DNA from 2 places in the Endozoicomonas sp. SCSIO W0465 genome. Region 2 is predicted to be linked to the other one. Evidence: predicted binding sites of a transcription regulator. Region 2 holds the regulator's gene; the other holds the start of a gene.
What was found. Region 2 encodes PhoB, which activates phosphate uptake and scavenging genes when phosphate is short. Its sites were predicted from a motif close to TGTCATANNNNTGTCANA; they were not measured.
Positions count from the first base shown of each region.

Region 1: the regulator PhoB is predicted to act here: its motif matches at 5,523-5,540, upstream of MJO57_RS06850 (Na/Pi symporter).

Region 1 is NZ_CP092417.1:1,608,530-1,623,774, reverse strand. Features, by position in the region: gene MJO57_RS06875 (cold-shock protein) at 311-520, opposite strand; gene MJO57_RS06870 (NYN domain-containing protein) at 836-1,366, opposite strand; gene MJO57_RS06865 (TVP38/TMEM64 family protein) at 1,359-2,039, opposite strand; gene MJO57_RS06860 (response regulator transcription factor) at 2,209-2,772, opposite strand; gene MJO57_RS06855 (sensor histidine kinase KdpD) at 2,775-3,899, opposite strand; gene MJO57_RS06850 (Na/Pi symporter) at 4,300-5,472, opposite strand; gene MJO57_RS06845 (AAA family ATPase) at 5,762-7,072, shown strand; gene moeA (molybdopterin molybdotransferase MoeA) at 7,086-8,324, opposite strand; gene MJO57_RS06835 (hypothetical protein) at 8,769-10,049, shown strand; gene mobB (molybdopterin-guanine dinucleotide biosynthesis protein B) at 10,082-10,633, opposite strand; molybdenum cofactor riboswitch at 11,060-11,204, shown strand; gene moaA (GTP 3',8-cyclase MoaA) at 11,193-12,185, shown strand; gene MJO57_RS06820 (aldose epimerase family protein) at 12,470-13,528, opposite strand; gene MJO57_RS06815 (hypothetical protein) at 13,677-13,904, shown strand; RNA gene ssrA (transfer-messenger RNA) at 13,998-14,387, shown strand; gene MJO57_RS06805 (hypothetical protein) at 14,854-15,245, shown strand, end outside.
Region 2 is NZ_CP092417.1:6,306,399-6,321,643, forward strand. Features, by position in the region: gene MJO57_RS28390 (HU family DNA-binding protein) at 1-157, opposite strand, end outside; gene MJO57_RS28395 (rubredoxin) at 359-526, opposite strand; gene MJO57_RS28400 (chorismate lyase) at 900-1,439, shown strand; gene MJO57_RS28405 (DUF3050 domain-containing protein) at 1,436-2,248, opposite strand; gene ubiA (4-hydroxybenzoate octaprenyltransferase) at 2,506-3,414, shown strand; gene phoB (phosphate regulon transcriptional regulator PhoB) at 3,612-4,301, shown strand; gene phoR (phosphate regulon sensor histidine kinase PhoR) at 4,479-5,801, shown strand; gene MJO57_RS28425 (H-NS family nucleoid-associated regulatory protein) at 5,918-6,358, opposite strand; gene MJO57_RS28430 (IS1595 family transposase) at 6,462-7,502, opposite strand; gene MJO57_RS28435 (SpoVR family protein) at 7,739-9,241, opposite strand; gene MJO57_RS28440 (YeaH/YhbH family protein) at 9,238-10,515, opposite strand; gene MJO57_RS28445 (PrkA family serine protein kinase) at 10,619-12,541, opposite strand; gene MJO57_RS28450 (dihydrolipoamide acetyltransferase family protein) at 12,728-13,819, opposite strand; gene MJO57_RS28455 (alpha-ketoacid dehydrogenase subunit beta) at 13,941-14,924, opposite strand; gene pdhA (pyruvate dehydrogenase (acetyl-transferring) E1 component subunit alpha) at 14,917-15,245, opposite strand, start outside.

The sequences.
Region 1 (15,245 bases), 2.5 Mb from region 2:
TTGGGTACGCATTGGCTGTGCTTGGAAATATACGAGTTGTTTGACAGAAAACGGATAAGTATTCACGAAAGCCAAAAAGCGAATCGCTGCTAAAAAAATAGATGATTCTAACTGTCAGTCAAACTGTTGGCAGGTTTCCCGGGATAACTGAAAGGGTGAACAGAAGAGGATATTTACGTAACTTTTGAAAGCAGATTAAAGTAGAAACCGTAAAACGATTTGATCAGGTTTTTCTCTGGTGGGAAAGTATGGCGCATAAAAAAAGAGCACGTTACCGTGCTCTTTTTTTGTTTTCCCGAAAGGGAAAAGCTTATACTTTCTCTACGTTGGCAGCCTGAAGGCCTTTCTGGCCCTGCTCAACGTCAAAGGTCACAGCCTGACCTTCAGCGAGAGTTTTAAAGCCGTCGCCAATGATGGCACGGAAGTGAACGAAAACGTCTGGACCGCCGTTATCCTGAGCGATAAAGCCAAAGCCTTTCTCTTCACTGAACCACTTTACCGTTCCGGTCGATTTAGACATGGAATGTCTCCTGAATATTTCTATAAAAATGCGTTGTACACGCGTTAAGCCAATGTGCAGTCACATCTTCATATAACTATTTAAGAGTAAAGCAATCAAAGCAGCATAACTTAAACTAAGAAGTGGTGTGACGATCAGGAAGTACTCAAAAAGCGATTTTTCGTTCTTCTCAATAATGGCCAATAGGAACTCTAATAGCTGTCCGAGGGGATGTCAAAGATTTTATCAAGTTTGTTAAAAACAAATCCCCGCATGAATTTTAACCGGAAATCAGGGGTTGGTACACCTTGTAGGATTAGAAATTAATGTTCTGATTTATATAGTATTTGTTACATCTTCCTGGCTGTTCTTTTTCGTTTTCCTGATTGGCAGTAACAGGTCATGGGTAATCGGAATAAAGTGGTCGGAAACTTGAATCAAAGAAGATGCTGTCAGAGCCTCAACACCGTATACCTCAGTATGCAATCCAAAATCCTGTCGGACCTTCTGCAATAGCAGATCAAAGTCGCCATCACCGGAAGCGAGGGCAACCATATCGACCTTGGGGGCCCAGCTCATGACATCCAGCGTTATGCCAACATCCCAGTCACCTTTTGCGGTTCCGTCGCTTCTTTGAATGAAGGGTTTCAGCTTTACTTCAAAGCCAATGGCTCGAAGAATGTCCTGGAATTGCCGTTGCCGGGGGTCCCCACGATCAATAGCATAGGCGATGGCTTTGGTAACCTGCCTGCCTTTACTGACAAGAGCCCAGAATGCGTTGTAATCGAAGTGACTGTTAAAAACCTGTCGTGTGGTGTAATAGATGTTTTGCACGTCAACAAAGAGTGCAACACGCTTTTCATCCATAGGTTTTGCTCTCCCTGAGCCTGGCTGCTTGTCTCATCAAGATGGTTGTTGATGCTTTCCGGGCAAGATAAAGCAGGCCGCCAATGGAAAGAATCGAAACCATCACCATGAAAATGATGGACAGATTATCTTGCGTTGGGTTTTTCAGTAACGATATCAGGTCTCTTGCCTGCATGCCTGCCCAGAGGGCAAACAGTGTTCTCGGTAACATGCCAATAAAGCCGGCAAGCAGAAATGTCTGGAGGCGGATACCAATCGCGGGTAGCACCAGATTCATTAATGAAAAGGGCAGGATCGGGGATATCCGGGTCAGAATGACCAGCGGCCACTGATGATGTTTCAGCTCGTCAAGCATCAGGTGTATTCGGGATGTGGGAGGAAGGGTATTCATCAGCTTCCCATGATCCAGTGATTTTCCGACGGTATAACCGATGGCAGAGGCGACCGGGTATGAAATCAGGATATAAAAAAACGCGGCCCATCCGAGAAAATAACCACTGATCAAGGCGATAAGCGTAGAGGGTGTCAGCGCCAGGGCCATGGTCAGGGAGCTGGCCGTAAAGAGCCAGGCCCACTGGCCGGTGGATAGCGTATAAAGCGTGTATTGCCAGGTAATTGCGAGCGTAGTGATCAGGGTGCTGCCAAAGAGGGACGTGATACTGAGCAGACCCATCAATGAGAGTATCTGACGGTTCTTGCTGAAAAGGTTCTTGCTGAAAAAGAAGCCTCGCAAGAAAGCGCTACGAAGAAATAAGCAATTCACCGTAAATAAGTGACCGTTGCATATAAAACCAACAATCGTAATCGTTGCCGGGGAGAGAGGCAATAATACTTACATAATATCAGCGCGAGCCTGACCGTTTATTGAGTTTTCGCTGAAGTGTTCTGCGATGCATGCCGAGGCTTCGGGCAGCGGCAGAAATATTGCCATTGTGCTCCAGAAGCACTTTCTGCAGATACTCCCATTCCAGCTGGTAAACTGGCATCCTGTTTTGCGGGATGACCGTGCATGATTCATGATCTGCTGCAAGCTTGCTGATATTGAGTGCTGAGAGTATTTGTAAAGTGTCTACCGGCTTGCAGAGATAGTCTCTGGCACCCAGTTTAATGGCGCTAACAGCAGTAGCAATGCTGGCATACCCTGTTAGTACGATAATATCAATATTTGGATTGACGTTAAGTAAAAGTGGAATCAGCCTGAGACCGCTCTCACTGCCTATTTTCAGGTCAACAACAGCACTTGCCGGTCGGTGTTTTTGTTGCAAGGCTGTGGCTTTGCCAATGGTGTCTGCCGTAATGGGGATAAATCCCTTTTTTCTGAGTGAGGTAGCGAGCGTGTGTAAAAAGACCAGGTCATCATCGGCAATCAAAATAGCCGACAGCTCAAGGACTTTTCCGGGGCTCATCGTCACTTTATTATTTCCCGTGCGCTTTTGCTGATGATGGGGAGTTGTACTTCAACCAGGCTACCCCTGCAGGTCAGACTGGTAATCTGTATCTGACCTCCCAACCGCTCAATACTGGCCTGGCTGAGTAATAAACCAATCCCGAGGCCATCTTCTTTTAAGCTACCGGGTCTCCTTGATAAGGCTTCCCGGTTCTTCTTATTTGTACTGGCTGAGCTTTTCAGGGGCAGGGGAGAGTTGGTTTCGGTGAAGCCTGTGCCTTGATCCAGGATCTGTATTGTCAGGTTTTGGCTATTGTGCATCACGTTTAGCGAAACCTGACCCGGACTCGCATCTTCTGCATTAGCCAGTAATGAAGTCATGGTTTGATACAGTGTCAGATCGCAGGGAATAGCTATTGCGGCCGGCCATTGAGAAGCGTTGTAATGCAGCCCGGATTCTGGTCGGAAAAGTTGCCATTGTTGAATGACCTCTGAAAGAAAATCCTGACTATCGATACTTTCAATACCCTTAGATTGGTTTTGGGTTACTAACTGTTGAAGCCTTTTCTTGCATTCATCAACCTGGTCCCTGAGAAATTTCAAGCGTTCAGCCAGTGCCTTGTTCTGATATTCGTCCTGAAGATCCTGTAGAACAATGGCCATTGTCGTTAATGGCGTTCCCAGTTCGTGGGCTGCCCCGGCGGCTTGGAGGGCAATGGCCAGAATGCTTTCATCTCTCAGCTGAAGCTCTCTACTGATGGCAGTGTCTCTTTGTTGTTTTCTCAGGGCTGATGCCATCCGCTCGACGAAGTAATTGATAAGGCATGCGCTGACAACAAACGCCAGCCACATGCCAAGCAAATGAATGTCAATCATTAGCTGGTGTTCTGGCACGTAAAGTTCCGAACCAGACGTGGCTGGCACATACCATTTCATCAGCAGGGTATAGAGTAAAACCGCACTGAACGTCGCCCACCAGCTGTATTTCACCGGGAGCAGTGCTGCGCCAATACAGACAGTTATCAGGCAGGTCGATACCAGTGGATTGGTATAACCACCGCTGAAGAATAAGAGCGTGCTCTGGGAAAGCAGGTCCAGCAATAGTTGAACAAAGAACTCCTGATCGCTGACATTCCTTTTGAACACTTGTAGCCGAAGGATTGTGCCGGTGATCAGGAGAACGTTCATTAAACCGGTCAGGACAAGCCCGATTATCGGGATCTCAAAATAAAAACTGGCCAGGAAAAAGACGATACATTCAAAAGCAATGAGGGTTCCACGCAGCCAGCACAAGCGCTTGAGGTTATCTGCACCGGCTGAGAGGTTCAGTGTTTTGTTCTGGAGCGTTTTGTTCTGAAAAGTCATCATTGAGGCTGCACTGTGCTCACGTATCTGACACTTTAGACTCGGAAGTGCGTTTTTTTATCCCGATCAGTTAATTGAATGTTGAGTAATAACTCTGTTTCAAGGCGTTAACCGATAAAAAAAGACCTGCAATGCATTCAAAGCAGAGCAGGTCCTGTGGTATGTAATGCTATCTCTGCAATCAGGCTGTCAGAAAAATGATGATGCCTGGCAAAATGAAAAAGGCAATGAACAGATAGGCAAAAGCGTAAATTCTGTTCTTAACGGCCAGATCAGAGAGTTTGTCTGCCATAAACAGCGGTATTTCTCTCAGCCACTTGATACCGCAAATCAGAACAACAGCACAGAAGTTGAAGAAGAAATGCACCATGGCGATGGTCAGTGCTGGCAGGGCCGCAGGACCGGTAATGGCGGTGGCAGCCAGCAACGCCGTGATGGTTGTACCGATATTAGCGCCCAGGGTGAAAGGGTACATCTGCCGTACAGTAAACAGGCCATTGGCCACCATCGGTACCATCAGGCTGGTAGTGGTTGATGAAGACTGAACCATCACTGTCATGGTCATACCGGACAGAATGCCGCTGATTGGACCACGGCCAATAGACCTGTGCAATGCATCCTTGGCTTTACCCACCATCACTTTCTTAAGCAGCTTGCCCAGGCGAACCACTGAGAAAAAGATCAGCACAATACCAATAGCAATCATGGCAACGCCAGAAAGCGTGCTGTCCGGCAATACCGATACAAAACCTTTAATAATGTCTTCTGCCGGAGAGGTTAACGGGTCAATAAAGTTCAGGCCTTTCATTGACATATTCTGACCGCCAACCAGCATTCCTGCGACGGAAGAGGAGAGCTTGCTGAGGAAGCCTGTGAACAGTTCCAGAGGCAGAAGAATCAGAACCGCCAACCAGTTGAAGAAGTCATGAACCGTAGAGGCTGCAAACGCCTGCTTGAACTCTTTATGGCAGCGAATATGGCCCAGGCTAACGATGGTGTTGGTAATGGTCGTGCCGATGTTAGCCCCCATAATCATCGGGATCGCCATATGAACAGGCAGGCCACCGGCAACCAGGCCGACAATAACGGAAGTGACGGTACTGGAGGATTGTACGAGCGCTGTCGCCAGTGTGCCCGCCAGTAGCGCCATGATGGCATTGTTGGCAAAGCTGAACAGCTGTGCTGCCGCTTCAGTGCCACCCACCGCCATTTTAAAGCCGGAGCCGATGACACTGACAGCGACCAGCAGAGCATAGATCCACAGAACAACGCGCAGCCAGATACGACCGTAATGGCGCGTGGTCATGGTTTCGAAATCAGCGCCCTGTGAAGAAACGGATGTCATTTCAGACATAGAGAGTGCACCCTGGTGCTTAAAAGTTGATGATAAAAATATCCATTCTTTATGACAGTTTTATGACAGTTTCTTCACAAAACTGACATATGTGCGTCTCATTATGTCAGCAGACATAACCAGTCAGTTTGTTTGACTAACAAATCGTTTAACGAGAGGAGTTTTTTCGCTGAACTGCTGTCCGAATTACCATAAGTATGCATTGAAAGTCAGCGCAGAATGTGAGCCGTTGAATGCAAAACTTATCGCATTAAAAAACCAGAGTTGATTATCTTAAAAGCAGGTCATTATGTTCACACTTTCTTGGCAGTTTGGTTCTGAATGGACCCAGTCTTCACCCCAGACATTTGATCAGACGGTGGATGCCCTGGAAAAACAAATCAGTGAAACGTCTCTGACTAAATGGTTTCTTCGCTCAGTTTCCCTGGTAGCCAGCCTGGAAGCATTGAGAATCAGCAGGCCCTATGTTGGTGATGGCGGAGCGGTAGCCATAACGTTGGGTACTATAGTTTTAAGTCGCGTACTGACCCACAAACTGCTGGTGCAACCAAAAATTAACCGGTTGCGCCAGGAGTATCGCCTGTTAAGCGATCAGCTTGAAAGGCAACAACAGGCCGACTCTGACTCGCTCCAAGAGTTGCGCAATATGAGCGGTGTGGAGAACTTGAAAGCACACGCCGAAAAATTGCAACAAAAAATGATCGTTCGAAAAATGCGAAAAAAAGCCGGCCTTAAGTGCGATGATTTATCCCGGGGTCATATGCTGTTTACCGGCAATCCGGGTACGGGAAAAACCATGTCTGCTCAGATGATAACGCATATTTTGTATGAGCTTGGAATAATTAAGGAAGACAAAATCGTAATGGCAGACCGATCCGGGCTGATTGCGAAGTTTATGGGGGAAACCGCTCTCAAAACCGAGCAGCTGGTTAATTCAGCGAAAAATGGCGTATTGTTCATCGATGAAGCATACAGCCTCATCCAACCTGGTTCTGCTGGGGACTTTGGCCCTGAAGCCCTTGCAAAATTGTTGCTCATGTTGGAAAAACCCGAGGTCAATACCGTCGTCATCATGGCCGGATATCGAAAGCAAATGGAACAATTGATGGCGTCTAATCCGGGTCTTAGATCCAGAATTCCGGTAAAGATCCATTTTGAGGATTACAGTGACGAGCAGTTAATTAAGATATTCCAGTTTATGTGCGTTAAAAACGGTTATCAGCTCGCTGAAGATGCCTTCGATGTTTGCAAAGAAAAATTATCAGATATCCAAAAATATGAGGGTGACCACTTCGCTAATGCCCGGAGTGTCAGGAATTTTTTTGAGCGCGTCCAATTGATTCAGGAGTGTCGGCTCGCTAAAGAAATCGGCGAGCAATCTGATGGTAGCCATGGGACTCCACAGGAGGACTCTTTGACTCCTCAAGGCAACAGCTCTGTCGATCCCGTTGCCGACGATCCCGCTGCCGACGATCCCGCTGCCGATGGTGTTAAACCATTAATGGAGTTGTCAGTATCCGATTTGGAATTGGCTGCAGCGGATTATCAATCTCAGTCTGTATCCCGGGATTCAGGTGACTGGAAAGGCATGTTCTACTGATCAGTTGTTACAATCACTGCAGAAGTTCATCAAACAGCTGCACCTTGACCCGTTCCCCGGCCTGTTTATCGCCATCTTCCTCTGCCAGCACGATATAGCAGTCAGACCCGCTCATCGTGCTGAGCACACCGGACCCCTGATGACCGGTCGACAGGACCTGAAGTTCACCGGATTCATGGTAAACCAGCCTTCCTCTCTGGAAATCCCGACGGCCCGGTCGCTTCCTGAGCTGGGTTTCAGTGGTCAGTGTGAGTTCAATTTTTTGTTCCGGCTGCTGGTTCATCATATGGCGCAATGTTGGCGCAGCCAGCTGCTGAAAGGTGACGGTAGCCGACACGGGGTTGCCGGGCAGGCCAAAGAAGACACTGTTCGGAAGCTGCCCAAAGGCAAAAGGCTTGCCCGGTTTGATGGCCAGTTTCCAGAAGCCGGTTTCCCCCAGCTCATCAAGAATGTCTTTGGTGTAATCGGCATCTCCGACAGAGACACCGCCGGAACTGATCACCGCGTCAGCTTCTCGATCGGCCCTCAGGAAGGCTTCTCGCAGGGCCGCTTTATCGTCAGGAATCTTGCCAAGGTCGATGATGTCGACTGCCAGTTTTTTTAGCATGGCTTTGATAACAAAACGATTACTGTCGTAAATATCGCCCGGTCCCAGTGGTTCACCCGGGAGTTTCAGCTCATCACCTGTTGAAAAAACTGCAACTCTGACTTTTCGATATACTTTGACCTGAGCAATACCCAGTGAAGCCAGCAGGCCAATATCCTGAGGGCGTATTCTCCGACCTGGTGTGAACACCTGAGCGCCTGCCGGAATATCTTCTCCCGCTTTACGGATATTGTTACCCGACTTGACCGGTTTCTGAAGAAAACGAATGCCTTGCTCCGTGGCCTCAGCCTGCTCCTGCATGATAACCACATCGGCACCCGGCGGAATGCTGGCCCCCGTCATAATACGGATACACTGTCCGGCAGGAATCTCCCCCGAATAGGGGTGTCCGGCCAGGGACTGTCCTGCCAGAGGTAAGGTGTCACCGCTTTGCAAATCCTTCACAGCCAGGGCATAACCGTCCATGGCCGAGTTATCATGGGCGGGGACGTTGATAGGGGAGATGATCTGTTCAGCAAGCACCCGGCCCAGGCTCGACTCAAGAGCTACTGTTTCCGTGCCTGATACCGGATTAGTGTCGTTGATTAGCCGGGACAGCGCGACCTCCAGCCGCATTAGCCCATCGGTTGCACAGCAATCACTCATTGTTGATACCACCTGGTGTGAAATGAATAAAAAAACATAAAAACTTTGAGCGGGGAATCTACACTCTTAGTGTTTTCTATGAAAGGTGTACTTATGTTCTCTTCATTCAGATCGGTGGTCATCTCTCTGTCCTGTTTGCTGCCATTGTCTGTACAGGCAACGTGCGGGTCGGACAATAGCTTGGGTTGTAGCGGTTTCGAGTCAGCTGTCGGGGCAACTGCTTCCCACTATCGATGTTCGGATGACGTAGCAACGGGTACGCATGTCTCTGCTTATCAAGATCCTGAGCACCAGTTTTATGGTATGAAGGTTCCACGGGAACACCTGCGTTATCTCAATGAACTGCTGGACTGGGTTGACCGGACAGGGTTGTCTGATCAGCAAACCCGGGCTGCCCAACAGTTCTGAGCTGAACTCGGTGAGCGGGAAAAAGAGGTGCTGGCCATGCTCAATGATCAAAATAGCGTGGCACCGGAAGACGGCAGTTTGCTGCTGTTTTTCTTGAATCATCATGATTCAGCCCTGACTGAACGGCTTCAGCAGCGGCTTGGCCTGCCAGATTCAAGCATCAGTACCGATGACTTTAAACGTCTTTTGCCGTCTTTAAGTGGCAGCAAGAGCGATAACGAAAGCTATAACTTAAGCGGCGATAGCATGTTATTTGAGGTCCCGATCGAAGGCAGGCTCGACAGCGGTGGCAACCTGTACAATTTCACCAAGTATGCACAGCTGGACCCGGGCTGGAGTACCAGTCTGGCTTACTATCTGGGATACCGGATGGGACATATCACGCTGGCACCAGTAGGTGAGCCGGTCACCGTGGATTTCAGTGACCAGGATGATGTATCCGTTCTGGTGGTGGGTGACTGGGGTACCGGCTACTGGGATGACGGGAGCAATCCGTCACCGGCACAACAGGTCATGTTGTCCATGCAACAACACCCGGCAGAAATCACCATTCACCTGGGCGATGAATATTATGCCGGTACCGAGAAAACACTGACTGGCCAGCCTGGTGAAGAGGCCTTTAACTTTACCAGCATCTGGAATCCCGGAACTCCTTACTCATTTGCCCTGGGTTCCAACCATGGTATGTACGATGGTGAAAACGGTCTGCGCTACATTACGCTCAATTCAACCAAGTTCGCCAGCCAGAAGCAGGCCACTACCTTTGCCATTCTGTTGAAAGACTGGGTAATAGTCGGGCTTGATAGTGCCCGCTATGACAATAGTGACCTTTTTCTTAAAGGCGCATTGAACGAAGCCCAGGGCAACTTCCTCCATCAAATGGGGCAAACCGGAAAAAAAGTGATGGTGGTCACCCACCACAACGGCCTGACTCTGGACGGCACGGAACAAAATAATCCGCTCTGGGGTCAGGTTCATGACTACCTGGGCAGAGATCCTGACTACTGGATCTGGGCACACATTCATCAGGGCGCTGTTTACTCGAACCAGTCTGCCGCCGGTTCAACCGTTGCCCGCTGCTGGGGCCACGGCGCCATTCCGGTGGGACGTGCTTCGGTAATGTACCAGTCCGATGGTTCGCTGGTTCCTGAGGTAGCCTACTACAGTGACACGCCTTATCCTGATCCCGATAGAGAACAGGAGCTGCGTATTCTTAACGGCTATGGGCTACTGAAGTTTTCCGGTACCTCTGTAACCGAGCAGATGTTTGATCAACACGGTACGTTACAATGGCAGGATACGCTCAATTTTGATTAATGGTCTGATCCGGTTTTGCTGGCTACAGTCTGTCAACAGCTTGCCGTGTAACTGATCATATAGTCAGCAATATAGTCAGCAATATTTGCCGGGTTGTTGATATCCAGCTCGGCCAGATCCTCTGGCAGTGTGATGCCCGGATTGCCATCCCAGGCGATGGCGATAATATGGGGGTCATCGGTAAACAGGAACGGCTTTTCATAATCACGGCGATGAAGCTCGATTTTAGGGATGGGAGCATCTCGAAAACCTTCCACCAGGATTAAATCCAGCTGATCCTGGTTGAGCAGCTGCAGTTGCTCCTGTAGTTGTCGCTGGTAACCATTTGGGTACTCGGTATAGCAAATAGAGCGGCCAGGCATGCTCAGCACCAGCTGGCTGGCACCGGCATGGCGTAAACGATAACTGTCTTTTGCTGGTGGATCGGGTTCTATTGTATGGTGCGAGGCTTTGACCAGACCCGTTCGCAGCCCTCTGCTACCTAAAATTGGCAGGAGTTTCTCAATAAGCGTTGTCTTACCAGTACCGCTGAAGGCAGCGATACCTATCACCGGGACGGTGGCACTGATTTTTGGGGTCATCATAGAAGGAGTCTTTCGTTTTCTGCTACCTGCTTCTGGCAGGATTCAGGACATGCAATTTCCACAGCCATTGTGCATATGTTTTGCCAGTAAAAAACGATCCAGGGTGCATGCAGCGTAACGTCAACAGGCCATAGTATCTCGGTCGGCCTGCATTTGACCGGTTCAGTGGCTCGCCAATCCGCTAAACGCCGGTAGGACACCGGTGACTTTCATAAAGCAAAAAGTTCATCAGGATAGCAGATTTACTTATGAATCCAAGCAAACAATAGTGTCTGATGTCATGGTTTTTCGAGAAATAAGCAGGTAGGATTCACTTGACTGTTGATAAAACGATCTCAATAGTCCCATAAGCAATATGACTTTTATTTTTTTTAAACAGCCACTTTAACAGCCACGAGAGGCTGGTTAACGTTGTGATTAATTGAATCAACAAGCGAGCGCCGACTTCGGTACCTAATGGGTGTCACCCTATGGACCGGAAGCCGCAGTCAGAGCATGTCACTGGCTGCCAGGGTTGCAGAAGAAATTCTGTGGCCTCCCGCGATTGGAAAGGTGTTCTATGCATTCTTATTTACAAGAGCTGCAGGATCTTCAGGGACGGAAATTCCCTTACTTGCGGCTGTCAGTCACAGACCTGTGCAACTTCCGTTGTAACTACTGTTTGCCTGACGGCTGCCTTGACCATCATCACAGTAAAGCCATAACGATTGACGAAATACGTCGTCTGGTCACCGCTTTTACTGCGGTCGGTGTGGAAAAAATTCGCCTGACCGGTGGGGAACCTACCTTACGTCAGGATTTTTCCGACATTGTCAGAACCATCAAGCAAATCCCCGGCGTAAAGAAGCTGGTCATGACCACCAATGGCTACAAAATGGATCAGCGGGTCAAGGATTGGCTGGATGCGGGTATTGATGCCATCAACGTCAGTGTCGACAGTCTTGACCCGCGAGCCTTTGAGCTGATTACCGGTCATAACCGGCTGCGGGAAATTCTGACCGGTATTCAAAACGCTTTTGATCATGGTCTGCCATCCATCAAGGTTAATGCAGTGGCAATGAAAGGCATTAACGATGATGAACTTGATGCTTTTCTTGGCTGGGTCCGGGACTATCCCATCTCTATTCGCTTTATCGAGTTGATGCAAACCGGGAACAACCAGGATTTTTTTCAGAAGCACCACTTCCCGGGAAAAAAGATTCAGGAACTGCTACTGGAACGCGGTTGGGTAAGAAAAATGCGCCTGGCCGATGCCGGGCCTGCCCAGGAATATTGCCACAGTGATTATGAAGGTACTGTTGGGTTGATTATGCCTTACAGCAAGGATTTCTGTCACGATTGCAATCGACTGAGGGTGACCAGTCTGGGGCAGCTCCAGCTATGCCTGTTTGCTGAGTCCGGCATTGATCTGAGAGATCTTCTGCAAAGTGATGATCAACAGGAAGTGCTGGTGGCTCGAATTCGAGATTCGCTCCGGCTTAAAGAAGACAGTCATTTCCTTGAACAGGGCTGGACTGGCGGAACTCAAAATCTGTCTCAGATGGGAGGCTAGTTAATGCCAGCAGAGCCAGGTAATTTCATTAAACGAAGACTGAGTTAAGGTTTTAGCAAACCGTTACACGGATACAGCACAAACTGGGGCAAATGGCTCAAACGGGAAGATGGAACGTGCCCAATGGGAAAGTATGACAAATAGATTTCCCGGCTATAAACGATCCATTGATGACATCAAGGTTCAGGTCAGACACGTCATATCGAAAAAAATGGAGATTCTTTAAAGCCAGTTGCTGCAGACTTTGATTGCCTGCAGTACCTGACCCATTGCTCAGCACAAAGTTAGATCAAACCAAACCGGAACACCGTTTTTTCCTGATACGTTTCACCAGGATTCAGCTGAGTTATTGGAAACTCAGGACGGTTTGGCGAATCCGGAAAATGCTGGGTCTCCAGACAGAAACCTGCCCGCATGCCATATTGGCGGCCACCGCGTGCAGGCTCACCTGCCAGATAGTTGCCGGTATAGAACTGGACCCCCGGCTGTGTGGTAAGCACTTCCAGGGTTCGGCCACTGTCTGGCTCTTCTACCCGGGCGACAGGTCTCATAGGCCGTTCACTACTTCTCTCCGTCCAGATAACCCAGTTATGATCATATCCTCTGGCCTGCTTCAGCTGCACAAAGTTCTGGTCAATATCCTGGCCAATGGGCTTCATGCACGTGAAGTCCATGGGGGTATTATGAACCGGCTCAATCTCGCCGTAGGGAATGGACGTTTCATCCGTCGGCGTGAACTGGCTGCAGTGAATCTGCAGCTGGTGGCTCAGGCAGTCGTCACTGCCGTTGAGGTTGAAATAGGTATGGTTGGTCAGGTTAACCACGGTGGGGGCATCCGTCGTTGCCCGATACTCAATACCAAGTTCGTTCTGGTTATTCAGGGTATAGGTAACCGCAGCATTGAGTTTGCCGGGGTAACCCTCTTCACCATCTTCTGATTCATAGTAGAGGGACAGTGTACAGAGGCCATCTTTCGTATGTGCTTCTGCCCGCCAGAGATGATGGTCAAACCCAGCTTTACCACCATGCAGATGATTCGGTATATCGTTGCAGGCCAGCTGAAACACTTTACCCTTGAGTTCAAATTCGCCTTTGGCGATACGGTTGGCATAGCGGCCAATAATGGCACCGAAATAAGCGCCGGATCGCTCATAATCCGCCACCGAATCACAACCCAGGGTAACCTCGCCCATATTTCCCGCTTTATCCGGAACACGAATGCTCTGGATAATTCCCCCCATGGTCAGAATGGTGACTTCCATGCCTTGCTGGTTACAGAGCCGGAAGGCATAAACGGGTTCACCGGAGCGAGAGGCTCCAAACACTTCCTGAAAAATCTTCATAAATACGCCATTGCTCTGAAAAACAAATTTCCAACTTTCACGGCAACTTTCACGGCAACTTTCACGGCAACTTTCACAGAAAGTTGAGTGAGGCCTGAGGGCACATGATTATTTGTAACCCTTCGATACGTAAAGAAAAATTTGCATAGTGAGTGGTATCACCAAAGATAGTTATAGTATCAAGAGCTGGTACATCAATTCACTGTCAGACATCATGTTTGATGAGTGTGCATGGAAACTTCGGCTGGAAAGTCTGTCTGCTGGCCTGATGTTTGACGGAATTTGCTCATCCACCCCGGGCCGAATCGATCTGGACGGAAACAAGGCAGAAGAGTGCGGCTGGCTGAAAACGTGGTCGGCTTTATTATCAAATTGATCCGTCTTGTGGTGAATAGAAAGCGTGCTTTAGCCACTGATTATTGTCCAGATATTGCGACGCAGAGCTCTATGCTCTATAAATGTAAGATCTGGGGGCGATTCGGATTCGACGACGGTATCGAACCCTGAGGTGCATGCCGAGGACGTAGTGGTTCTCGTTAATCAAAACACTACAAACCTATTAGTTGCCAAAACTGCAGCTAACGATAGTTCTTACGCTCTTGCAGCGTAATCGTAGCTAAACCCTACGAGCTATCCAGTCTGTCCGGCTCGTCTGCTGGCTGGTTTTTCAGACTGTCATCGTAAGCAGACTCGCCACGATCAGCAGGTCTCTGGCTGACGGGCTAAAACCTGTGGGAATCGCATTGCAGAACCCCGACCACTGGGTCGCTGCAGTGTTAAATATAAAGGTGGATCTAAGCATGTAGAGCCGAAGGCTGAGAGCTGGCGGACGCGGGTTCAAATCCCGCCGCCTCCACCACCAAATCTGACTCAGGCCGACACAGGCAGAGCCAGGCAGATTAAAGGGCGTAAATTCAAAAGTTTACGCCCTTTTTCTTTTTAGGGTTGGTCTGCCTGAGTCTGCCTCAGTCTGCTCAGAAAAGCCCCTTAAACGCCCCCCACCACCCCTCAAACGCCCCTCAAAGTGAAAAAAACACCCCTCAAACACCCCTCAGGATTGGTAGCGACAGACCAGAAAACCAGAATTTGATATAGCCAGAAAGAGCCACAATTTGATATAGCCAGAAAGAGCCACAAAAGAGAGCAGCCACCCAACCAGGGCAGCCCAAAAAGACATGGGTGAAAGTCTCATATTGATCACACCCACAGGCCTTGAGCTACAGCAAACAGACGTAACACCAAATTTTTCAACCTGAATGGAGAGCAGCCAAACACAGCTATGATTCTAACAGCAAACAAAGAGTCAACTGTGAGAGGCCGCTCCGATGGAAGTATGTCAGCCACTAACCAAAGTCGCCAATGATTCCTGTCCTGCTATTGACCAACTGCAGCAAAAACTGACCCTCCTTCGTCAGTCCAATAATCCAATCCAGCATTTTGAGGATCATGAAAACGAGATTCACTCCCTCTTTATTCAGGCGGAGCGAGAAATACTGGCAGAAGAACTGCAAAAATTAGACATCAATAAAGCTTCTATCGAAGTGAATGGGGTCGTGTATCACCAGGCATTACGCAGCTATCAAACCTACCAGTCAGCAGCAGGACCTGTCCGGGTATTGCGCAGCCTCTACCGCAATGCCGGGGATAAGTGCATTGTCCCTTTAGAGCTCAAGGCTGGCGTTGTAGAAGGCTACTGGTTACCAAAGGCTGCGAAGCA
Region 2 (15,245 bases):
GCTGTTCGAAGGTACCAAAGCCAACCAGGCTTACCGAGTCCGCCGATTTCATGGCACTGGTGATGGCTTCAAGAATGGCATTAAGGGCCAGGGATGCCTTGTCCTTGCTGATATCAGCTTCGTCAGCGATTACATTGACCAGATCGGGTTTACGCATAGAGAAAACACTCCGTTTTGTTGTTCTTGTTTCTTCCCTTGAATCAAGGGTTCTCGCTTCCTGAGCAAGGACATCACGAACTCTTGACTACAGGCTTACCACTCACAGACAAAAACAGACTAAAGCACCACTGCCTTCAGGGCAATAGTCTGGCCCAACTGTTTGCGGGATTTTTGTCAGAAATTCATGTTTTTCTATAAATTAACTGACTTCCATCATCTCAAAGTCAGCTTTGCCTGCGCCACAATCCGGGCAGAGCCAATCATCAGGGACATCATCCCAGGCTGTTCCGGCAGGTATGCCATCTTCAGGCCACCCTGCAGACTCATCATAAACAAAACCACAAATCATACACTGCCACTTTTTCATAACTCTCTCCGGCTCACACCGATGAAAACTGTTTATTTCTGGTATGTCTCGTGCTCAAAAAAATATCTCAAGAACTCAGCAGGTAAATATATCAACCAGGATTGACATTAAACATTGCCAGCATAAGAAACATTTACCACTTTTGAAAGACACATCAAGACGTCGTGTGGTTCCATAAAGATAGAGATAAAGATGATAATGCTTCAGAGGGTACAACGCTGAATGATGGTGATATCCTCTCCATGAACTGGTATGTAGAGGGTTTTGAAGGTTTATTGCCTGACTGACCCCAACACTGGACTGATAGATCCTGGGCCACTTCCAGTCGTGCTTCCGATTGGTACTATTTGGCTCCAGGCAGGATTTACTGCAGATGCCCTTTGCTGATTTTGCTGAACTGAACTGGCAGCCCGCTCAGGATGCCAAAGCGATTCCCAACACACTTCGTGAAATGATACTGGATCACCACTCGCTCACCCAACGGCTGAAGCAAATACACAACAATGAATTTTTTGTCCGGGTCATCTCCCATGATTGGCAGGAACCTGAGCCATCAGAGAAAGCCTTTCTAAATTGTGATGATCAGCATGCCAGCGTAAGAGAAGTTCTGCTATTTGGCTCAGGTCAACCGGTTGTTTTCGCCCGAAGTGTGTTACCTGTGTCAAGTCTGTCTGGTGAAAACAGAGCACTTTTGGCACTGGAAAACAGGCCTCTGGGTGAATACATTTTCAGTCAGCCCGACCTGCGCCGCGGACCGATTGAAGTCACCGACATGAAAGCCAGTCAATTTAACGCATACCTTGATTTTGAATTTGCCACAGAAATCGCCTGGGCCAGACGATCCCTGTTTTATTTGAGGGAAAGACCTATCTCTGTTTGTGAGGTTTTTCTACCTGAACGTGAGCAGCTTTAGGCGTTATTCTCATAAATAGTCTCTGCTTCATGAGCAGAACCCTGCTGCTCTTCAGCTGTGACTTTACCCAATTGTTTCTCGAGGCCATCCCAAAACCTGATTCGTGATGAGATCGCTTCTTTAGCCATAACAACTGCCGATGCCTCTGCCGTTTTGTTCCCATTAATGCACTGTTTCAGCAGGCCCTCCGCTGCCGGGCCATGCTCATTCCCATCAAGGTCAATATGTCTGTTCAGGTAGTAGGTCATTGCCGGGACAGACTCTTGCGGGATGTCCCAATGATTCAACAGGGAAGAAAACATCCCCGGGATGGCATCTTCACGTCCGAAAAGAAAATAACTGGTCACTTCCGTTAACGAACCATATTGGGCTACCTTCAGCGTATCCGAAACAAATGCCTGAATGTATTCCGGTACTTCGGCAACAACCAGGGCCTGCTGCCAGGGAACACCGGTTTTAATGCTATAGATTACCTGCTCGATTTTACTGGTGTCTGCAGATACTTCACGCATGGCAGCAAGATACATTTCCAGATGACTCATGGGTATGCCATTCAGATCCTTATCAGTCTCTTCGTAGAGAATGATTTCATTAATGAAGCGGGCAGAGCGAACATCCGGAACAGGCGCCCAGGGTAGCTGCATGGAAGTAAACTCAAGCTGCAATCTTTTCGCCAGCGACATAAAATCCCATACTGTAAATACATGAGCTTCCATAAAGATCGACAACTTCTCCAGACTATCAATTTTCTGGTAGATGGCGTGATTGAAAAGTTGTTCTTGAAGAGGGCGTAAGTCTTTTGCAAACATGATAGTCTCCTGCAGTAAGCAATTTGCTCTGGCAGGCCGACAGAACAAGGACTATCAGCCATGAACGGAAAATGCCGATCATGCAAACCAGGAAGACAAAACAGAAATCCGGGTGAACGGCATTTTCATGGTACATAGCCATTGGAATCAGGAAGCCAGGATGCTAATACTCTTTTTTACAAGAAGTTTATCGGCACAAAATTTAACGGCTGGAAGGCCCTGACTATATTTCAAACCACAAAATTCCAAGGGCGCAGATGAAATTTATACAATCGATAATAACAGGCGCTAATAAATGTAAAGAGCTGCTGGATCAGCATCTGCCACGCTGGATAGACTTTATTCAACTGGCTCGCCTTGATCGCCCTATTGGCATTTATTTACTGCTATGGCCAACGCTCTGGGCACTCTGGCTTGCAGCCGAGGGTACACCCACTGTTCATAATCTTGTGGTTTTCATTCTGGGCGCCATTCTGACTCGAAGTGCAGGCTGTGTTATTAATGATTACGCTGACCGACATTTTGATGGTCAGGTAAAACGAACCCACCAGCGCCCATTGGTGACCAGAAAAATTACCCCAAAAGAAGCCCTGGTATTCGCTGCCTGCCTGTTTTTAGTTGCCTTCCTACTGGTACTGACCACCAATACCCTGACCATCTATTTATCCTTTGCCGCCCTGCTACTTGCCTCAGCCTATCCCTTTGCCAAACGACACACTTATCTGCCTCAAGTGGTCCTGGGTGCTGCATTTGGCTGGTCCATCCCCATGGCATTTGCAGCCGAGATCGGCACGTTGACAACTCAGACATGGCTGTTGTTTACCGCTAATCTGTTATGGACTGTCGCCTACGATACTCAGTATGCCATGGTGGATAGAGACGATGATTTGCAGATCGGCATTAAGTCTACGGCTATTTTATTTGGCGAAATGGACAATCTGCTGATTGGCTGCTTCCAGACTTTTACCCTGATAGCCCTGCTGATGATCGGGTTACAGCTTCAATTAGCCTGGCCATTCTATTTAAGCCTTGTTGTTGCCGCTGCGGGCTTTATCCACCAGCAATGGTTAACCCGCAACCGGGAAAGGGGTCCTTGTTTCAAAGCCTTTCTTGCTAATCACTGGGTTGGTGCTGCCTTGTTTCTCGGTTTCGCCTGCTCGCTATGACGACTCTCTATGATGACTCTCTATGACGAAAGAGTAACAGCCACAGGCCAATGCGAGCTATTCCAAATGCATTGGCCAAAGTTTCATCAAATGTTCCTCAGCGTCATTTTTCTGTAACATTCCCTCGCTGTAATATCTGACATATAGATAAATAGCTATCAAAGCAATCTGCACTCATTCAACCTTGGGGCATTCTCATGTCTGGCAAAACAATTCTAATTGTGGATGATGAAGCACCCATCAGGGAAATGGTCGCCATGGCTCTGGAAATGGGTGGCTACCAGTGCCTGGAAGCCGCTGATGCAAAACAGGCGCACTCATTGGTGGTTGATAACAGACCTGATTTGATCCTGCTGGACTGGATGCTACCGGATATCTCTGGTATCGAGCTGGCCAGGCGACTCAAGCGTGACCAGCTGACAGCAGAAATACCCATTATTATGCTGACAGCCAAAGGGGAAGAAGACCACAAAATCCAGGGACTGGAAACCGGTGCGGATGATTACATCACCAAGCCTTTCTCTCCCCGTGAACTTGCTGCCCGACTAAAGGCCGTACTGCGCAGAACTCAGGGTATCGCTGAACAATCACCCATCGTCGTCAAAGGGCTGGTACTCGACCCTGTCAGCCACCGGGTCAGTATTGATGGTAACCCTGCCGATATGGGACCAACTGAGTACCGGCTGCTGCAGTTCTTCCTGACTCATCAGGAGCGTGCCTATTCCCGTGGGCAGTTGCTTGATCAGGTCTGGGGTGGCAATGTGTACGTTGAAGAAAGAACGGTTGATGTCCATATTCGCCGTCTGAGAAAAGCGCTGGGCAGTGGCTATGAGCATTACATTCAGACCGTTAGAGATACAGGCTACCGGTTCTCCACCAAGTCATAACCTGACTCAAGATTTTGCTGCGGTAACTGAAAACAACATCTGAACTGTTTTCCTCGACATCCTCAGACAACAGTAAGAGGATGAGCAGGGTAAGTTGAGCAGGATAAATAGTCATCCGCTAAACAAACTTCGGAATTACATGTGACAAGCTCTATCCGATCCTGGTTTACTGGTCGAATGGTGTCAATTCTTGCAATTGGCCTGCTTGCAGGCTGGCTGGCTGACCAGATTTTTCTGGGGCTTTTTATTGCGACATTATTCTATCTTTTCTGGAGCCACCACCAACTTCACCGATTGCTTATATGGCTTGAAGAGGCTGCTCACAAAGAGCTGGATCCCCCCGAAAGCTCAAGCGTATGGGGTGAGATTTTTGATGGTATTTATAGAATACAGCGCAAACACAACCGTTCAAAGCAACGACTTTCCAGCGTGATAGAACGCATCCAGGAGTCAACGGCAGCATTAAACGACGGAATCATCATGGCTGACCAGAGTGGTTCCCTTGAGTGGTGGAATCGTGCTGCTGGAGAGTTACTGGGCCTGCAAATGCCTGATGACCAGGGGCAACCCCTGACAAATCTGGTCAGAAGCCCCAAATTTGCCCGTTATATGGAAAACAGTCACGGCAAAGAGCCAATTAAGATCGATTCACCCGTTCACGAGAGCCGGCAACTTCAAATTGCCATTACTGTTTATGGTCAGGGTAATCGACTGCTAGTGGTCAGGGATGTCACTCGATTGCATCAACTTGAAATCATGAGAACCGATTTTGTTGCCAATGTTTCCCATGAACTGAGAACGCCACTGACGGTCATTTCCGGCTATCTGGAGACGGTGAGTGATGGTATGGCAATGAATCCTGATACACCGCCCATCTTTAAGCGTGCTTTTGACCAAATGCAGGAGCAGGCATCCAGAATGCAGCGCCTGATCGAAGACCTTTTATTGCTTTCACGCCTTGAAGCGACTGAACCGGAAAGAATCAGCCAGTCAGTCAGGCTCAAGCCCCTGCTTGCAGGAATAATGAATGACGCCAAAGCATTGAGTGGCGAAAATCAACACCAGTTACAACTCGAATGCGAAGATGGTGCCTCATTAACGGGTGATGCCATGGAGCTACGCAGTGCCTTTTCTAACCTGATTTATAATGCTATCCGTTATACCCCATTCGGAGGAAGGGTGCAGGTGAAATGGTGGCAGGATCAGGAAGGTGGACACCTGATGGTTCAAGACAATGGCGTTGGCATTGACCCTGTTCACATCCCGAGATTAACTGAACGTTTTTACCGTGTGGATAAAAGCCGCAGTCATGCAACCGGAGGGACTGGTCTCGGACTGGCGATTGTCAAACATGTTTTAATAAGACATGAAGGTCGTATAAGTATCAGTAGTCATCCAGGCAAAGGCAGCCGGTTTATATGCCACTTTCCCTTATCGAGAATTTCCATTATCGAGAATCAGCCAGGCCAGCGTCGTCAAATTGTAGCGCAAGACAAGTGAACATGATGTTACTGGTAAATGGTTAAATTAAACCTTATTGGCCAACAGACAGGTAAACTCATGAAGAATAAAAAAGGGTCTGAAAGACCCTTTTTAATCTACCGATCTGATAAAGCTTACTCTTCGATCTGTTCCAAAGCGCAGTCCAGACGCTTCTTGCCAGTGCGCTCCAGGTAAGCCTGGAAATCACGTGGCAGGCGGCCCGTAGTGGCCCCTTCCCACTTAATAAGCTCACCAGCTTCGTTCTCGTATTCAAAGGTGTACTTTTGAATATTTCTGCGACGCTTCGGTGCAGTTTCATCCAGTTCCAGATTACCCAGACCCAGATCATTCAGGGAAACACCACGGTCAGCCATAATCTGCTTGATGGCCTCTACGCTTTCCTGCTTCTTCTTACGCTTTTCTTCGTCTTTGGCACGAGCTTCCTGCTTCTCAGTCAGTACATCGTTCAGACGGGAAATGATACGCTCCAGATCTTCAGCGTGTACATCTTTAAACAGTGAACGTATACGGGTTTTACTGCTGAGACGATGCACAACTTCTTCAAAGATATTCATCTACTTTACGACTCCTTGGTCTTGATAGAACTTCCTACTCAGGAATAAAGATGTTCGATTCGATGAACTTTATACAGCAAGAAATTTTTAGATGGAAGTACGGCTAAGTTACCGTTAATGGTTGGAAGCACCAATGTTCAGTAATTCTGCTGATCAACCGGCCAACAGTTAATTTTTTTGCTGCCGTCAGTTCTCGCCTCCAGGCCAGATAATGGGGAAGGTAACGAGTTGCAACCCCTTGGAATACGCCGCCAATCCAGCGTTTTAAATGACTGTGATAAGAATTTACAGTCTGGATGTGGTAGATGCCTTCAACAACATGTTGACCTGCTGATGTCACCAGCTCCTTGAAGACAAATCCAAGCTTGTCAGCAAGTTTTTCGTGAGCGAGGTGTGCATCCGCACAGACCGTGGCCTGTATCGATATGCGGCCATTTAAATGCCTGCACAATTCATTAGCACTTTCGTTTTCTAATACACCGTCAACGGTATTTCGATTACGGTCCCGAGCCACCATTACCGGGACTTTTCGGGCTTTGTTGGGATCATTACCCCGCTTTCGGGTTGGCCGTGGAAGGCCTTCTCTTTGCCCTTTGAAGGATTCACGGAAAAATGTTTCATCAAGCTCAGTAATGCCACAAAGCTCTTCTGCTTGATCATTATTAATCACTTCAAGAAAGCGGTGACGCCAGCGGAACGCAGTTTTCAAGTCAATGGCATTCTCAGCAGCAGCTGGTCGCAAGACCATAGAGTGAGTCATACCTGCGAGGTACTTGTTCCATTTTTCAGGGTGCCTGAGCCTTGCCAAAGGCGTTCCACTAAAGGCGTTAAACGTTGAGTCGCAAGTCTTGCAGTGGTAGCGCTGTCGGCCATTTCGTATGCCCCAGCGACCAACGCTATGGCTTTTGCATTTGGGGCACCTGGGGTTTTCGGCAAATTGGGCAAGTATGCTCTTTTCTACGTCAGGTGTTGCATTATCGTTATTGGGTATAGATTCACTGTAAACAGGTTCAGAGTCAGTGGTTTCTACTACCTCGGTAACCTCTATTTGAGTACTAAGGAGCGAGTTGTTAAGAATGTCTCGCTGTTCACTGGTTAATGTTGAAATGGAATCAATAAAATTCTGGAAGAGTTCAGATTGCATATCACTCCCCTACAACGTAGATTTTATGGGAGTTTAGCTGATTCAACCATTAACGGTAACTTAGCCTGGAAGTACCATTATATAAATTTTAAAAATAATGTGTATTACTGATAGTAAAAATGGGCTGGTTATTTATCCAGAATCAAGCAAGTTGTTTTTTTGATCAAATGGCTAACAGCTCTAATACGAGTAATTTGTATAAGTAATACTGGTAGATCAAATAAGGTATTTGACTTTTATTTTTTCTTCTTATTTTCACTGCACTGCCAGCTTTGAGTCACTGATCCATTTTCGAACGACTCAATTTCTACATCAAACTGCCAGATCCTGTGTATATGTTTCAACAACTCATCGGTTTCTTTTCCCAATGGTCGTCCCTGGTGCTGATAGTGGCGGAGTGTCAGCATTCGATCACCTCGTATATTGACATTATAAACCTGAATGTTTGGCTCCCGATTCCCCAGGTTATACTGAGCTGCCAGAGACTCACGTATCGCTTTATACCCTGTTTCATCGTGAATTCTATCCACTTCCAAATAAGAACGGGACTCATCATCCAAAATTGAAAAAAGTCTTAAATCCCTCATCACCTTGGGGGAAAGAAACTGCAGGATAAAGCTTTCATCCTTAAAGTTTTGCATGGCAAAGTGAACAGTATCCAACCAGTCGCTACCCGCTATTTCTGGAAACCACTCCCGGTCTTCATCCGTAGGATTTTCACAAATACGACGAATATCCATAAACATGTTGAACCCCAGGGTATAGGGATTGATACCACGGTAATGAGGGCTATCAAAAGGCGGTTGATAGATAACGCTGGAGTGCGAGTGAAGAAACTCCAGCATAAATCCATCGTTAACTTTCCCTTCATTGTACAGCTCATGCAGAAGGTGGTAATGCCAGAAACAGGCCCAACCTTCATTCATCACCTGAGTCTGTTTTTGGGGATAGTAGTATTGGGCAATTTTTCTGGCTATGCGCAATATCTCACGCTGCCAGGTTTCCAGCAGCGGGGCGTTCTTTTCAAGGAAATAGAGCAGGTTTTCTTCCGGGTCTTCAGGGAATCGCTCTTCCTGCTCCTGTTCTTCTTTTTCAACTTTGGGAATCGTTGTCCATATATCGTTTAATGTTCGCTGAATATATTCCGCTCTTTCCGCTTGCCTGGCCTGCTCCTGTTCAGCCGACAAAGGTCTGGGCCTTTTATAACGATTTACCCCCTGATTCATTAATGCATGACAGGCATCAAGTATTTCTTCAACCGCTTCGAGACCATACTTCTCTTCACATTCAGCGATATAACTTTTGGCAAATAACAGGTAATCAATGATGGACTCGGCATCAGTCCAGGTTTGAAACAGATAATTCCCTTTAAAGAATGAGTTATGCCCATAGCTGGCATGAGCCAGTACCAATGCCTGCATGGTCATGGTATTTTCTTCCATCAAATAGGCAATACAGGGATTTGAGTTAATCACAATTTCGTATGCCAGCCCCATCCTGCCCCGTTGATAGTTCTGCTGGGTATGAAGAAACTGTTTACCAAAGCTCCAGTGGTTATACATCAGCGGCATACCGGTTGAGGCATAGGCATCCATCATCTGTTCGGAACTGATGATCTCAATTTGATTCGGATAGGTATCCAGTCTGAATCGATCAGCAAGGCAAGCCAACTCTTTGTCGTATTGTTGAATCAGTTCAAAGGTCCATTCCGGGCCAGTGGAGATCAACTTGCAGCTCATGCCTTTTCCTTTTTCTCAAACAGTTTGCGGAAAACCGGGTAAATATCACCGGGTGATTTGATCTGCTGCATGGCAAAGTGATCTTTAAACTGTTCGGCAACACTCTGGTACTCACGCCATAAGTTTTGATGAGCACGGTCGGTGATTTCCACATAACAGTAATACTGAACCTTTTGCATAATCTGCTCGGTCAGAATTTTGGTGCAGACACTGGAGTCACCTTCCCAGTTATCTCCATCCGATGCCTGGGCAACATAAATATTCCAGTCAGCCGGGCTATACCGTTTATTAATCACATCACGAGTCATTTCCAGGGCACTGGAAACAATGGTTCCACCGGTTTCTCTTGAATAGAAAAAGTCATCTTCATCCACCTCTTTTGCCGCTGTATGATGACGGATAAAAACCACTTCAATCTCTTTGTAATTACGCTGTAAAAACAGATAGAGCAGAATGAAGAACCGCTTCGCCATGTCTTTGATATCCTGAGTCATGGAGCCGGAGACATCCATCACACAAAACATAACAGCCTTATTACTGGGTGAAGGGACTTTGACCATATTGTTGTATTTCAAGTCAAAATCATCAATGAAGGGTAGTTTTTTCAGCTTGGCATTCAGCGCCTTTATCCGTTCTCTTAACTCAATAACCCGTTGCTGATCGGTTTCATCCGGGCTGACCTCCATCTCCCTGAGTTCTTTTTTCAATGCCCGTATTTCACGACGATCACCGCCAGATAATGCAATACGGCGAGCATGTGCTGAACGGAGTGAACGCACAACATTCAAGCGATCCGGAGAGCCGGCAGTGGTATACCCTGCCTGTCGGATCTTGAATTCCGTCATATCTTCAAGCTGCTTCCTGACCAGGTTCGGCAGCTCAAGGTTATCGAACATGTATTCCAGAAATTCATCGTGATTGATCTGGAAGCTGAATTCATCCATCCCTTCGCCGCTGTTACCGGCCTTGCCCTTCCCGGACCCGGAACCACTTCCACCGGATGGACGCTTGATGCGGTCACCACTGACAAACTCCTTGTTACCCGGATGAACCTGCTTATAATGCCCGCCCTGTCCATGGCGAAAAACCGGCTCAGAAAGATCCTTTCGGGGGATAGTGACTTCGCTGCCAGAAACGACATCAGTAATGGAGCGTTTATTCACAGCATCGGAGACTGCTTTCTTGATGTGCTTCTTATATCTTTCAAGAAACCGCTGGCGATTGACGGTACTTTTGTTTTTTCCATTCAGCCGTCGATCGATAATAATACTCATGAACACGCTCCTTGTGTCCTTTATGACAAGCAGAGCAGAGGGCAGACAGGGCGATTATCCATTCACCCTGTTAACTGGTCACTCTGCCTGGACATCAGTCCAGTTACTGCGACTTACGCACCCGGATATACCATTCGGCCAGTAACCTGACTTGTTTCTCGGTATAGCCTCTTTCTACCATGCGTTTAACAAACTCATTATGCTTCCTCTGGTCTTCATGACTGCCCTTGGCATTGAAGGAAATAACCGGAAGAAGATCTTCCGTATTTGAGAACATTTTCTTCTCAATCACAGTGCGCATCTTTTCGTAGCTGAGCCAGCTTGGGTTTTTACCATTGTGATTGGCCCTGGCCCTGAGCACGAAATTGACCACCTCGTTACGAAAATCTTTTGGATTGGCGATACTGGCAGCCTTCTCGATTTTCTCCAGTTCATCATTGATTGCCGAGCGATCAAGAATATCGCCGGTTTCCGGGTCACGGTACTCCTGATCCTGAATCCAGAAATCAGCATAAGTAATGTATCGGTCAAAAATGTTCTGACCATACTCTGAATAGGACTCAAGATAGGCGGTCTGTATCTCTTTCCCAAGAGACTCAATGTATTTGGGGGCCAGGAACTCTTTCACATACCGCAGATAACGCTCATGCACCTCTTTCGGGTATTGCTGCTGCTCAATTTGCTGTTCCAGCACGTACAGCATGTGGACCGGGTTAGCCGCTATTTCCGTAGGGTCAAAGTTGAATACCTTGGAGAGAATCTTGAAGGCAAAACGAGTGGAAAGTCCCTCCATACCTTCATCGACACCGGCAGCATCCTTATATTCCTGCAGAGGCTTGGCATTGGGATCGGTATCTTTCAGATTTTCCCCATCATAGATCCGCATTTTGGAGTAAACATTGGAATTTTCCGGCTCCTTGATGCGCGACAAGACGGTAAACTTTGCCAGCATTTTCAGTGTATCCGGAGCACAAGGGGAGTCCTTGAGCGAACTGTTAGCCAGAAGCTTTTCATAAATATGAATCTCTTCCGTCACCCGGGTGCAGTAAGGCACCTTGACGATATTCACCCGGTCAATAAAGGCTTCATTGGTCTTATTATTCCTGAACGACTGCCACTCGGATTCATTGGAGTGAGCAAGAATAATGCCGTTATACGGAATGGCGCCCATTCCTTCGGTGCTGTTGTAGTTACCTTCCTGGGTCGCGGTCAGCAGCGGGTGGAGCACCTTGATCGGCGCCTTGAACATTTCCACAAACTCCATCATGCCCTGATTGGCACGACAGAGTGCACCTGAAAAGCTGTATGCATCGGGATCATCCTGGGAATATTCTTCAAGCTGACGGATATCCACTTTACCCACCAGGCTGGAAATATCCTGATTGTTCTCATCGCCAGGTTCAGTCTTGGCAACAGCCACTTGGTTGAGAATACTCGGATACAGCTTCACTACCTTGAACCGGGTGATATCACCGCCAAACTCATTCAGCCGCTTAACTGCCCAGGGTGACATAATGCCACCCAGGTAGCGGTTAGGAATGCCATACTCTTTTTCAAGAATGTCAGCATCTTCATCCGGGTTGAACAGGTTCAGAGGCGACTCGAAAACCGGTGAACCTTTTATGGCATAAAATGGCACCTTTTCCATCAGTGCTTTCAGCCTTTCTGCCAGAGAAGACTTACCACCACCCACCGGTCCCAGCAGGTAAAGTATCTGTTTCTTCTCTTCCAGTCCCTGAGCAGCATGCATGAAGTAAGAAACGATCTGCTCAATCGCTTCTTCCATCCCATGGAACTCACGGAATGCCGGATAACGCTTGATCAATTTATTGGAAAATATACGACTGAGTCTTGGGTCTCTGGAGGTATCAACCATCTCAGGCTTACCGATCGCCATGAGCATCCGCTCAGCCGCATTGGCATAGGCAGAAGAATCCTTCCTGCACAGTGCCAGATATTCTTCGATGGTCAGCTCTTCCTGCTGGGTTGATTGAAATCTCTGCTGATAATTATTGAAGATGTCCATGCCTTCACCCGCTTTTGTCTGCTTAATTTCCTGAAACAGTTACCAGGAACGGTTGACCGATAGCTAACCTGGAAGCCCACCCTTCTCAAGGATGCTATCGGCAGAGTCAGAACTTTGACCACTTTTTTTATAACTTTTATCAAGCACTATTTGAGTGCCAGAAAATTTTATCATGTGGATTTTTGACTACTTCTGCAACTGTTGAATCATTGCATGGAGGAAACGTGTTGCTTCACCACCGGTTGCTGCGCGGTGATCAAACGACAGTGATAAAGGCAATATGCGGTGACTTTCCGGTTTTCCACCAACACTGACTATTTCTTCTCTCAGCCTGCCAACACCAATAATACAAACCGTTGGAGGCACAACAACCGGTGTGGCGTACTTCCCGGCAAATACGCCAAAATTGCTTAAGGTAATGGTTGCGCCCTGAAGCTCTGAGTTTGGAAGACTTCTGTCTTTTACTCCTGCTCTGAGTTTATTGATAGACTCACGGACTTGCTGTTTTTTCATTTTTGCAACATGTCGTATAACCGGAACGAATAGCCCCTCTTCACTATCAACCGCCAGCCCCAGATCAATGTGATCATGAAGCTGTCGACTCAATGAAGCGCCATCAAACCAGGCATTGAGCGCTGGTTCCACTTCACTGGCACTGACAATTGCCTGAATCAGACGAACCGTGATGTCTTCTTTATCTTCCCAGTGATCAATATCCACATCGTCAAACAACGTTACCTGGACAACTGAGGCATGGGACTCTGCCATAGTGCGAGCCATATGCTTACGAACACCTTTCAGTGGCTCAGGATGATCAAGTGGATAGGCAATGGCAGGTTGTGCAGCATTTCTGTGATTGGTTCCCGCACCCAGATCTACCTGAAATTGTTCAGCCAGTGATTTAAGTCCACGTTGAGCCATTTGAGATGAAGACGCTGGTTGAACCTGGCCATCCGTCGGAGAACCAATAATAAAAGACTCATCACTTCGGGTGCCGGAATCGTCACTGGCCAGCTTGCCAACCACGGTGCCGCTATCTTCCTCGTCGGTGACAAACTCAACCAGGGGAGCGCCGGTGAGAATGGTGTCTCCGGGTTGGCCACAGAGACGGGCAATCACTCCTGTGCAGGGGGCAGGCACTTCAACAACGGCTTTAGCCGTCTCAACCGAAACCATAGGCTGATCTTCTTTAATGTTATCGCCTTCACCCACATGCCATTCGACAATGTCTGCTTCAGGAATACCTTCCCCTAAATCTGGTAAATTAAAAAAGCGCATGGACTGTACCTTTTTTTTATTATAAAAATACTGCTTGTTCTCAGTTCAGCAGCAATGACGGTATTTGCCGCTCAGGGCTATTAGACTAATGATTCCTGTCCATCAGAAATAATCCACATTGCTAATGTCTGGCAAGCGTCTTGACGGAGGCTCTGACAATATCGTCTACCTGTGGCAGATAATGGTCTTCCATTCTGTAGTAGGGCATTGTCGTGTCAAAGCCAGTAACCCGTTCAACAGGGGCTTTGAGATCATCAAACGCCCTTTCCATCAGGCCAGCAGCAATCTCAGCGCCCACACCGAAACTCCGGCAGGCTTCATGAACGATGACACAGCGTCCGGTCTTCCTGACCGACGTCACAATGGTTTCCATATCGAGCGGTTTGATGGTAGCGACATCGATCACTTCTGCAGAAATACCATGACTCTCCAGCATGTCGGCAGCGTCCATGGTTTCCCGGACCGATGCGCCCCAGCTGACCAGGGTAACATCCTGACCCACTTTTAATGTGAAACAGGTGTCCAGTGGCAGCGGGTCACTGGCAGGATCAATGACCTGCTTACTGGCACGGTATATACGCTTTGGCTCCAGGAAGATGACCGGGTCAGGTTCGTTAATGGCGGCACGAAGCAAACCGTAGGCTCTGACCGGTGACGAAGGAATGACCACTCTTAAACCGGGGATATGAGCAAACAGCGCCTCAGTACTTTCAGAATGGTGTTCCGGTGCATGGATACCGCCTCCAAAAGGAGCCCTCAGAACCATAGGACATGCCAGACGTCCCCGGGTCCGGTTTCTCATCCGGGCTGCATGGCAGATCAGTTGCTCCATTGCCGGAAAGATAAAGCCCATGAACTGTATTTCTGCCACCGGTTTCATCCCCTGGGCAGCCATACCGACACTGATACCGGCAATGAGGGTTTCAGCCAGGGGGGTGTCCATCACCCGCTTCAAGCCGTATTTTTCTCGCAGCCCCTGAGTTGCCCGAAAAACACCACCGTTGACCCCGATGTCTTCACCAAGCAGCACCACATCCGGGTCAGCAGCCATAGAATGGTCAAGTGCCAGATTAACCGCTTCAACCATGGTCAGTTTGTTATCCATTTGAGTGACCTCCAGCTGATTTCCCGTTGACTTGACGCATCTGTTCTCTGGCAATTGCATCGCGCTTCTGCTGCTCCAGCTGGGCTGGCATATTGGCGTAGTGATAATCAAACAGATCGGCAATGTCAGGCAGTGGCGTGTTCAGATAAGTTGCCACGGCCTGCTCGATGATTTGATCAGCTTCTTCTTTTAAAGCCTGTTCTTTTCGCTCATCCCACAAGCCGCGATGATGCAGGAAATTGCGTAGCCGCTTAATGGGTTCCTTTTGCCAGGCATCCTTGAGTTCTTCGCTGCCCCGGTAACGACTGGCATCATCGGCAG